Regions from separate parts of the Kitasatospora sp. NPDC056446 genome, predicted to be linked through region 1. Evidence: riboswitches for the same ligand, from Rfam matches in the RefSeq annotation. Region 1 holds a riboswitch; the other holds the start of a gene.

Region 1 (5,462 bases):
TCGCGTCCACCACCTCGGCGTCCGTGACGTCCTCCACCGCACCGCCGGTCCGCCGGGCGATGTCCAGCACGTACGGGCCGTCCGCCGGGTTGCCGATCGCCAGCGACTTGGCGATGGTGTTCGGCTTGACCGGCTTGATCACGTCCCGGCCGGCCTTGAACGCGGCCGACACCGGCGAGCAGCCCTCGGCCTGCGCGCCGAAGACCCGGTACGGGCGGTCCTCGACCAGACCGAGCTTGATCAGCTCCTGCAGCCCCTTGTCGATCTTCGTCAGCTGCGAACCCGAGGCGATCGGGATCACGATCTGCTCCGGCAGCCGCCAGCCGAGCTGCTCGCAGATCTCGTACGCCAGCGTCTTGGAGCCCTCGCCGTAGTAGGGGCGCAGGTTGACGTTGACGAAGCCCCAGCCCTCGCCGGCCGGGTCGCCGATCAGCTCCGAGCAGAAGCGGTTCACGTCGTCGTAGTTGCCCTCGATGCCGACCAGTTCGCCGCCGTACACCCCGGCCATGACGACCTTGCCCTGCTCCAGGTCGTGCGGGATGAACACGCAGGACCGGAACCCGGCCCGGGCCGCCGCCGCGCCCACCGCGCCGGCCAGGTTGCCGGTGGAGGAGCAGGAGAGCGTCGTGTAGCCGAACGCCCGCGCCGCCTCGATGGCGCAGGCCACCACGCGGTCCTTGAACGAGTGCGTCGGGTTGCCCGAGTCGTCCTTGATGTGCAGCTGGGCGGTGAAGCCGAGCTCCCGGCCCAGGTTGTCCGCCTTCACCAGCGGGGTCCACCCCGGGTTCAGGTTGGGCTTGGAGGCCACGTCGGCCGGCACCGGCAGCAGCGGCGCGTAGCGCCAGACGGACGCCGGACCGGCCTCGATCCGCTTGCGCAGCTCCTCGGCGCCCTCGCTGCCGAAGTCGTAGGCGATCTCCAGCGGGCCGAAGCACTCCAGGCACGCGAAGCTGGGACCGAGCGGGAAGCGGGTGCCGCACTCCCGACAGGACAGGGCGGTGGCGGGGCCGAGGTCCACGGAAACAGGTGTGTCGATAGCCATGATGGCGAGGCCTCTCTCCTCATCTTCCCCGTGGCGCGGTCGCACCACAGGACGGAATTGGCACCTGTCCCGCGGGCCGTCGACGACGGCCGGGCGAGAAGGTTGCCGGGACGTCAACGGGCCGTTCCCTCAGTCCCTCTGGATGAGCTTGTGAAATTGTGGTCGCGCTCAACGGTGACCCCGGCGTGCAAAGGTCCGACCGCTGTACGAAGACTGTATCCGAAGGCGTCAACCCCGAACGGGACCGTCCGCCACGCGAGATGACCCGTCCCACCGACCCCGCCGAGGAGACTTCCGTGCCCGCCGAACCGACCCCCGAGCTCCTCCCGCAGGCGGCCTCCTGGCTGCGCCGCCGGTCCTGGAGCGCGGCCGACCGGCCGGTCCGCACCCTCCTCGCGGCCAAGGAGCGCACCGGCCGGACGGTCAGCGTCGTCCTCCCCGCCCTGGACGAGGAGGCCACCGTCGGGGACATCGTCCGCACCATCCGCCGCGAGCTGATGGAACGCCTCCCGCTCGTCGACGAACTCGTCGTGGTCGACTCCGGCTCGGCCGACGCCACCGCCGCCGTCGCCGCCGAGGCCGGCGCCCGGGTGGAGCAGCGCGACGCCATCCTGCCCCGGCTGCCCGCCGTCCCCGGCAAGGGCGAGGTGCTCTGGCGCTCGCTGCTGGCCACCCGCGGCGACATCGTCTGCTTCGTGGACGCCGACCTGCGCGAGTTCGACCCGGCCTTCGTCTCCGGCATCGTCGGCCCGCTGCTGACCGACGAGTCCGTCCAGCTCGTCAAGGCCATGTACGACCGCCCCCTGGAGACGGACACCGGTACGGTCCTGCCGGCCGGCGGCGGCCGGGTCACCGAACTCGTCGCGCGCCCCCTGCTCAACCTGCACTGGCCGGAGCTGGCCGGCTTCGTCCAGCCCCTCGGCGGCGAGTACGCCGCCCGCCGCAGCCTGCTCGAACGGCTGCCCTTCCCCACCGGCTACGGCGTCGAACTCGGCCTGCTGGTCGACGCGCTGGAACTGGTCGGGCTGGACGCCCTGGCGCAGGTCGACGTCGGCGTCCGGCACCACCGCCACCAGGACGGCCAGGCCCTCGGCCGGATGGCCGCCACCATCTACCGCACCGCCCTCGAACGCCTGGACCGCGCCCACCGCCTCAAGGCCTCCGCCGACCTGGTCCACCCCTACCTCACCCAGTTCACCCGCGACCCGGACGCCCTCTCCGCCCCCACGGCCGGCGGGACCCGCCCCTTCACCCCCCGCACCCACGAGGTGACCGCCCTGGAGCGCCCCCCGATGCACACCGTCCCCGAATACGCGACCCGGCACTGAGGGGTTTGCCGCCCCGACCCCCCGGCAACATCCCAACCATGGGCGATCTCACGACCGAACGTTCGAGTGCGACCGGCAGCGCCCCCGTCCTGGTGGCCTCCAACCGGGGACCGGTGTCGTTCGGCACCGCCGCCGACGGCACGCTGACCCTCCGACGCGGCGGCGGAGGCCTGGTCTCCGGCCTCTCCGCGATCGACGACCCGAACGCCGTCTGGGTCTGCGCCGCCCTCGGCGACGCCGACCGCAGAGCCGCCCGGGAGGCCCCCGACGGCCGCCTCGACCTGGCCGGCCACGACGTCGGCGGCCAGGCCGTCCGGATGCTGGACATCGACCAGGAGACCTTCGCCCGGGCCTACAACGGCGTCGCCAACTCCACCCTCTGGTTCGTCCACCACCTGCTCTACGCGACGCCCACCGCCCCCTCCTTCGACGCCGGCTTCCGCACCGAATGGGCCGCCTACCGCGCCTACAACGCCGCCTTCGCCGAGGCCCTGGCCGCCGAGGCCGCCCCCGGAGCGGCCGTCCTGATCCAGGACTACCACCTCTCGCTGGCCCCGGCCCTGCTCCGGGCCGCCCGCCCCGACCTGCGGATCGGCCACTTCTCGCACACCCCGTGGGCCCCGCCCGAGTACTACCGGCTGCTGCCCGACGACGTCGCCCGCGCGGTCCTGACCGGCATCCTCGGTGCCGACCGGGCCGGCTTCCTCACCGAGCGCTGGGCCCGGGCCTTCGCCGCCTGCTGCGCGGACCTCCTGGGCGCCGAGGTCGACCACGAGGCGCTCACCGTCACCCTGGACGGCCGCACCACGTTCCTCGGCGTCCACGCGCTCGGCGCCGACGCCGGGTTCCTGCGCGAACGCGCCCACCGCCCCGACGTGGACGAACGCCTCGCCGTCCTGCGCGAGGCCGTCGGCGACCGCCGCACCATCGTCCGGGTCGACCGCACCGAGCTGAGCAAGAACATCGTCCGCGGCCTCCAGGCGTACCGGCACCTGCTCCGCACCCGCCCCGAGTGGCACGACCGGGTGGTCCACATCGCCTTCGCCTACCCGTCCCGCACCGACCTGGCCGAGTACCGGGACTACACCGCCCGGGTCCGCCGGCTCGCCGAGGAGATCGACGCCGAGTTCGCCACACCCTCCTGGAAGCCCCTGATCCTGCACGTCGACGACGACTTCCCGCGCTCCCTCGCGGCCTACCGGCTGGCCGACGTCGCCCTGGTCAACCCCATCCGGGACGGCATGAACCTGGTCGCCAAGGAGGTCCCGGTGGTCTCCGACCGGGGCTGCGCCCTGGTCCTCTCCCGCGAGGCCGGCGCCCACGCGGAGCTCGCCGACGACGCGCTGACGGTCAACCCGTACGACGTCATCGCGACCGCCGACGCCCTCCACGCCGGCCTCACCATGCCGGAGCGGGAGCGCGCCGACCGCACCCGGCGGCTCGCGGCCGCCGCCACCGCGCTCCCCCCGCAGCAGTGGTTCCTCGACCAGCTCAACGCGCTGTGAGCGCCTGACCGAGGGACTCCAGCAGCTCCACCACGCCGGCCGGGCCCGGGACCACCAGGTCCGCCCGGTCGGCGAGTTCACGCACCGGGTCGTCCCCCACCGCCGCGCTGCACACCAGCAGCCCGGCCACGCCGTCTCCGCGCAGCTCCTCCACCGCCGCGAAGGCCGCCACGTCGCCCAGGTCGTCCCCCGCGTACAGCACCGAACGGGCCGCCCGCTCCCGCAGGAACCCGGTCAGCGCGGCCCCCTTGTCGACGCCCGGCGGCCGCAGCTCCAGCACCAGCCGCCCGGGCTCCACCACCAGCCCGGACTCGGCCGCCAGCGCGTCCACCGGCGCCCGCAGCAGTTCGAGCGCCTCCTGCGGCGCGGCCGTGCGCCGGGTGTGCACCGCCACCGAGCGCCCCTTGTCCTCCACCGAGGTGCCCTCCGGCGCGCCCGCCCTGGCCAGCACCCCCGGCAGCGCCTCCCGCACCCGGGCCACCCCGGGGTGCACGGGCGGCGCCGTCAGCTCCCCGTCCTGCCAGCGCTCGGCCCCGTAGTGCCCGAGCACCACGACCCCCGGCACCGCCGCCAGCCCCCCGTACTCCACCGCCAGCGCGGCCGGCCGGCCCGTCACCACCACCACGGCGCCGACCTCCGGGGCCAGCAGCCGCAGCGCCCCCGCCACGCCCGGGTGGGCCCTGGCCCGGGTCGGGTCCGCCACGATCGGCGCCAGCGTCCCGTCGAAGTCCAGCCCGACCACCGCGTCCCGGGGCGCCCGCAGGATCGCCCGCGCCCCGTCGCGCCCGGCCCCGGTCCTCGGCACCCACGTCTCTTCGAATCCCATACCGGGGCCCATACCCCTGCCCCCGGCCCGGAACGCCCGGCTCAGCGGGCGTCCCGCCGGGCGGCCCGCACCCGCCGCAGGCGGTTCACCAGCACCGGCGCGTGCGCCAGCGCCTCCTCCCGGTCCAGCAGCGCGTTCAGCAGTTGGTAGTACCGCGTGGAGGAGAGCCCCAGCTCCTCCCGGATCGCCCGCTCCTTGGCCCCCGCCGTCCGCCACTGCCGCCCCTCCAGCGCCAGCACCGCCCGGTCCCGCCCGCTCAGCTCGCCCACCGCAGACACCTCCGCCCACCACTACGGAGTGTCATTCTCGCGCGTACCCCCGACACACAGTGCTCGCCCCACCGGGCGCCCGCCCGCACTACCGTCGTCCCCATGACCACGCCCGGCTTCGCCCTGCACATCCCCACCGCCGACCTCGACCCCGAGCCGCTCGACCCGTCCCAGATCGTCTCCGGCACCCCGGAGGTCACCGGCCGGGTGCTCACCGAGTCCGCCGACGGCCGCCAGCTGCGCGGCATCTGGCAGATCACCCCCGGCGTGGTCACCGACACCGAGGCCGACGAGATGTTCGTGGTCCTCAGCGGGCGGGCCACCATCGAGATCGAGGACGGCCCGACCCTGGAGGTCGGCCCCGGGGACTGCGCGGTCCTGCGCGAGGGCGACCGCACCACCTGGACGGTCCACGAGACCCTGCGCAAGGCCTACGCCATCACGCTTCCCTGAGCCACCACCCCTGAGACGCCACCCCTGAGACGCAGCACC
Region 2 (5,462 bases), on a different contig from region 1:
CGGCCGGCGTCCTGGTGGACCGCTACGACCGCAAGCTGGTCATGCTGGTCTGCCAGTGCGTCCGGGCGGTGGCGATGGCGAGCCTGGCGCTCGCCCTGTTCGCGGGGCACTTCTCGCTGGCGCACCTGCTCGTGGTCGCGGTGGCGGAGGGGCTGATGGGCGCGGCCTTCGACCCGGCCGAGCACGCCGCGCTGCCGCAGGTGGTGCCCGAGTCGCAGCTGTCGCAGGCGGTGGCGACCAACACCACCCGCCGGTACATCGCCACGCTGCTGGGCCCGGCGAGCGCCGGCTTCCTGTTCGCCGTCGACCGGATGGCCCCGTTCGCGGTCGCCGTCGTCCTGCTCGTGGCGTCCTGCGTGGTGCTGGGCTTCCTCCGCCTCCCCCGGGCCGAGCCGGGGCGGGCGTCCGCCGTGGAGCCGGGTGCCGTGGAGCCGGGTGCCGTGGAGTCGGGTGCCGGGGAGCCGGGCGCCGGGCCCGAGCGGCCGGGCATGCTCGCCGACGGGTTCCGGTGGGTGCTGGGGCACCCGGTGATCAGGCCGACCCTGGTCTGGCTGATGTGCTGCGAGTTGTTCGTCTCCGCCCTGACCGTCATCGTGCTGGCGCTGTCCGGCGAGGGCGGCCTGGCCCCCGGCGAAGTGGGCGTGATGATGACCGGGTTCGGCGCCGGCGGTCTGCTGGGCGCCGCCGTCGCGGGCCGGCTGCACGCGGCGCTGCCCGCGCCCGTGGTCATCGTCGGGTTCCCCTGGGTCGCGGCGGGGCTGACGCTGGTGCTGGCCCTGGTGCCGACCGGTGTGCTGACCGGCGTGCTGCTCGGCGGGATCGCCTTCCTGATCCCCACCGCGTTCACGACGGTCATGACCTACCAGCTCACCGTCGCGCCCGACGAACTGCGCGGCCGGCTGAGCGGCATCGTCGGACTCTTCGCCGGCGGCGCCGGCGCGGTCGGGCCACTGGCGGGCGGCCTGCTGATGGCCGGTGGGGACAGCCACGGCAGCCTGCTGACCCTGTGCGGCGCACTGGCCGTCGTCGCGGTGGGCACCACCCTCACCCCCGCGCTGCGCCGCTTCCCCACGCTGGCGGCGGGAGCCGGGACCCCGCGCTGACCGAAGGACGACGAGGGCCGCCTCTCCCGCACCGGTGTGCGGGGGAGGCGGCCCTCGTCGTCGGTCCGGGCCCTCGCCCGGGCCCGTGCGGTTCGAGGCCCGTCGCTCAGGTCAGCGAGCAGCCCTTCGTGCTCTTCGCGGTGATCGCCTCGGCCGTGTACGGGCAGGAGAAGCCGATCCAGCTGAGCTTGGGCCACAGCTGCGGCCACGGCTCGCGCGGGTTGCGGCAGACCAGGAACTCGGTGTTCTGGTCGGCGACCGGCAGGTCCGTCTCGAACTTGCCGTTGGGCTCGCAGCTCGCGAAGTGGGCGCCGAACTCCTCCCGGTTCACACCGACCGCGATGACCACGGTGGTGTCGTCGGCGGGCCGGCCGAAGTCGGCGTAGGAGTTGTGCCCGCTGTAGACGGGCGGCAGCCCGTTCTCCGGCCCGTACCGGTCCAGGGCGCCCGCCAGGCCGTAGTGGTTGGCGTAGACGACGGCGTGCGCGCGGTCCTGCGGGGACAGCGACCGGTCGACGGCGGCCACCTCCTGGGCGAGCCGGGGCCAGCCCGCCTGGTCGAGCTGGAAGACGCCCAGCCCCTTCAGCACGGGGTTCGACCCGTACCACGCGATCGGCAGGACCGGCAGCATCAGCACGACCGACAGCAGCGCGTTGCCGACCAGGGCGGTCCCGGCCAGCGAGCGGCGGAAGGTGCTCCGCGCCCACTCCACCGTCGCGACGGAGCCCGCCGCCAGCAGCACCAGCGGGAGGCCGCCGGTGTACTCCGGCTTCCCGCCGATGGCCAGCAGCAGCACCACCAGGAACAGGTAGCCGACGCCGACCGGCCGGAACGCCCGCCAGGCCGGGCGGCGCAGCAGGGCCACCAGCCCGGCGACCCACACCGGCGTGAGGAACAGGCCGACCAGCAGCACCTGGAACGGGACGAAGGCGACCCGGGAGTCGGACCCAAGGGCGACCTGCAGCGCGTCGCTCATCTCCACGGCCGGCCAGCCGTGGGTGATCTGCCACAGCACCGCCGGGGTCGCGAGCACCGTGGCGATCGCGGCGCCCCACCACAGGTGCCGGCTGCGCAGGACGGCGCGCGGACCCACCGCCAGCACGCCCACCAGCAGGGACAGGACCACCAGCACCACGAGGTTCTTGGCGAGCATGCCCACGCCGGTGACCGCGCCGACGGCGAGCCAGAGCCGGGTGTCGCCGGTGCGCAGCAGCCGGACGAACAGCCAGCCCAGCGTCACCCAGACCAGGAGGTCCGGGCCGTTGGTGGTCAGCACGTGGCCGGCGTTGAGGGTGACGACCGTCGCGGCCGACGCGGCGGCGGCGAAGACCTGGCCGCCGCGCTCGCCGCCGAGTTCGCGGGCGGTGAAGCCCGCCACCCACACCACCAGGCCGGTCATCAGGGCCGGCAGGACGCGCAGACCGGTCAGGGTGTCGCCGAACAGCGTGGTCTCCACCCAGGCGATCACCGAGACCAGCGGGGGCTGGTCGACGTACCCCCAGGCGAGGTGTCCGCCGGACACCCGGTTGTACAGCTCGTCGACGTGGTACCCGTTCCGCCCCGACAGGGCGAGCAGCAGCACGACCACCGCGGCGGAGACGGCGAGCAGGGGCCGCCGGTACAGGACGGGGGCCGCCGCTAAGCGGCCCTGGGACGAGGTCGAAGGATTTCTGGTCGTGGTCGCCACGTGTCCACACTCTTTCTGTCCGCGGGTTGGGCCGTGCGGACGGATTGTCTCGGGCACGTCGCGGGCGGGCGACCATGTTGACTTGTAGGAGAAACTCGCCGTCCCGGGCTTGCGCGGGGTGGGGCGCAGTGGGGAGGTTTGGCGGCGGACCCGGGGAATCTTGTATGGTTCTTCGCGAATCATCCAGAGGGGTGGAGGGACCGGCCCTACGAAGCCCCGGCAACTCCCCGTTCGACCCGGCGTCCGAAGCACGCGCCGCGTCGTCCGGTACGAGTGCCAACTCCGGCCTGTCGCCAAACCGGCGCGGGGAAGATGAGGAGACACGGTGCTCTCTGTACTGTCCTTCGTCCGGGCGCTTTCCGTCCCGGCCCTTTCGCGTACCCGTCCCGTGCCCGGCGCAGGCAATCGGCCGACTTCTCAGGCCCGTCCCCGCTGACCACCCCCACGGCTCCCCGCCCGGAGCCCCCGTATGCGGAACCCACGTGCCGCCCACGGGACTTGAGACGGAGTACCCATCCATGGACATCACGAGCGGCGTCGGCGTGCTCGACAAGGTCACCTCGATCCTCGGCACCCTGGAGGCCGGTCCCGCCACCCTGGCCGGACTGGTCGCCGCCACCGGCCTGGCACGCCCCACCGCCCACCGGCTCGCGGTCGCACTCGAACACCACCGCCTGGTCGCCAGGGACCTCCAGGGCCGGTTCATCCTCGGCCCCAGGGTCGGTGAGCTCTCGGCGGCGGCCGGTGAGGACCGGCTGCTGGCCGCCGCCGGCTCGGTCCTGACGCACCTGCGGGACGTCAGCGGCGAGAGCGCCCAGCTCTACCGCCGCCAGGGGGAGATCCGGATCTGCGTGGCCGCCGCCGAGCGCCTCACCGGTCTGCGCGACACCGTCCCGGTGGGGGTGACTCTGCCGATGAAGGTCGGTTCCGCCGCCCAGGTCCTGCTGGCCTGGGAGGAGCCCGAGCGGCTCCACCGAGGCCTCCAGGGCGCCCGGTTCACCGCCACCGCCCTCAGCGGGGTCCGGCGGCGCGGCTGGGCCCAGTCCATCGGCGAGCGCGAACTCGGGGTCGCCTCGGTCTCCGCGCCCGTGCGCGGCCCGTCCAACCGGGTGGTGGCCGCGGTCTCGGTCTCCGGCCCGGTCGAACGGCTCACCCGCCACCCCGGCGCCCACCTGTCCCAGGCGGTGGTCGAGGCGGCGGACCGCCTCACCGAGGCGCTGCGGCACGCCTGACCCGGCATGCCGCCGCCCCGTCCCTCCGTCCGTTCCTCCGTCCGTTCCGGCGGTGCCCGTTCCGCCGGTGCCCGGTGCCCGCCCGGGTCAGGTCCGGGGGCGCAGCACGGGGAGGGAGGGGCGGGGGATCCGGCTGATGACCGAGCCGATCAGGGTGCCGATCGACACCCCGAACACCGCCGACACGGCCGCCAGCACCGACTGCGCCCCGTTCCCGACCTCGATCTGCGCGGTGTTCAGCAGGCCGAAGGAGCCCGGCACCACGATCCAGAACGCCGGGAGGTAGAGCACCTGCCAGAGCGGGCCGCCCGGCAGCCAGTGCACCAGGGTGGCCGCGATCGCGGCGGAGACCGCGCCGGCCAGGCCGCCTATGGCCGCGCCGTGCGCCGAGCCGACCACCACCTGGACGGTGACGCTCACCGCGATCACCGCGACGATCCACGGGACGGCCGGCAGCGGGGTGTTCACGTTGATCACGACACCGGCCACGGCCAGTGCCAGCCCCAGCCCGATGACCCACCAACTCGGCTTGGCCACCTGGACGTTGGCCAGGGCCGTGGCGGGCATGCCGATCGCGGTGGCGGCCGCGGCCACCCCGGCGAGGAACAGTGCCAGCTGCACCGCGCCGGACACCAGCCGGGCCGAACCGGCGCTGGCCGCGCCCGCGGCGATCTCCGACAGCCCGGTGACCAGCAGTCCGCCCGGCAGCAGGATCGCCAGCGTGGCCACGATCGTCCGCAGCGGGCCGTCCAGCAGGGAGGCCCGGGCGAGCGACAGGACCAGCAGCGCCACCAGGAACCCGGCCGTGACGGGCAGCAGCGGCCGCAGGTACGGAAGCCGCCGGGCGAGGACGGTCAGCCCCACCACGACCAGCGAGCCGGCCCCGGCGGCCAGCACGTTCGCCGTCGCGGGCTGGAGGAACAGGCAGACCCCGACCCCGACCGGCAGCGCCCCGAGGTCCGCGACCCAGCCGGGCAGGCGGGGCGGCGTCCGGCGGATCCGGTCCAGTTCGGCGAGGGCCCCCGGCCCGTCGAGGCCGCCCGCGCGGAGCCGGTGCACCACGTGGAGGACGTCCGCCGTCTGTTCGAACCGCAGCGCGCCGCCGACCGGTTGGAAGCGGGTGGCCTCGTCCGCGTCCAGGGCGACGAACAGCCCGTTGGTCAGTGCGGCGACCCGGACGTCCGGGGCTCCCATCGCCCGCCCCAGCCGGTGGAGTTCCTCCTCGACCTCATGGACGGGAAGGCCGCCGCCCAGGAGGGCTTCGCCCAGTTCGAGCAGCAGACGGCGGAGCGGGTCGGGCGGGGCGTCGGTGCCCCGGACCGGGGGAGACTTGCTAGACATGGCAGGTATCGTCCCACCCCGCCCGGTTCGGTCCGACTGTGCCCCGGTCTGTTCGCTTCCGGCCGCTTCCCTGACGCCCCTTCCGGGCCCCGGATTGCC

Evidence for each region. Region 1 has a riboswitch for S-adenosylmethionine ahead of thrC (threonine synthase). Riboswitches for the same ligand answer to the same signal wherever they lie in the genome.
Region 2: linked by a shared signal. The riboswitch ahead of ACFQ6N_RS30085 (IclR family transcriptional regulator) and the one ahead of thrC (threonine synthase) in region 1 are both predicted to bind S-adenosylmethionine.

What each region holds. Positions count from the first base shown of each region.
Region 1 covers NZ_JBHTRF010000009.1:76,514-81,975, reverse strand. The annotation lists gene thrC (threonine synthase) at 1-1,042, opposite strand, end outside; SAM riboswitch class I at 1,059-1,191, opposite strand; gene ACFQ6N_RS08700 (glucosyl-3-phosphoglycerate synthase) at 1,339-2,370, shown strand; gene ACFQ6N_RS08695 (trehalose-6-phosphate synthase) at 2,409-3,875, shown strand; gene otsB (trehalose-phosphatase) at 3,862-4,701, opposite strand; gene ACFQ6N_RS08685 (DUF3263 domain-containing protein) at 4,743-4,970, opposite strand; gene ACFQ6N_RS08680 (cupin domain-containing protein) at 5,073-5,423, shown strand.
Region 2 covers NZ_JBHTRF010000063.1:21,632-27,093, reverse strand. The annotation lists gene ACFQ6N_RS30095 (MFS transporter) at 1-1,103, shown strand, start outside; gene ACFQ6N_RS30090 (glycosyltransferase family 39 protein) at 1,210-2,790, opposite strand; SAM riboswitch class I at 2,967-3,109, shown strand; gene ACFQ6N_RS30085 (IclR family transcriptional regulator) at 3,309-4,022, shown strand; gene ACFQ6N_RS30080 (threonine/serine exporter family protein) at 4,110-5,363, opposite strand.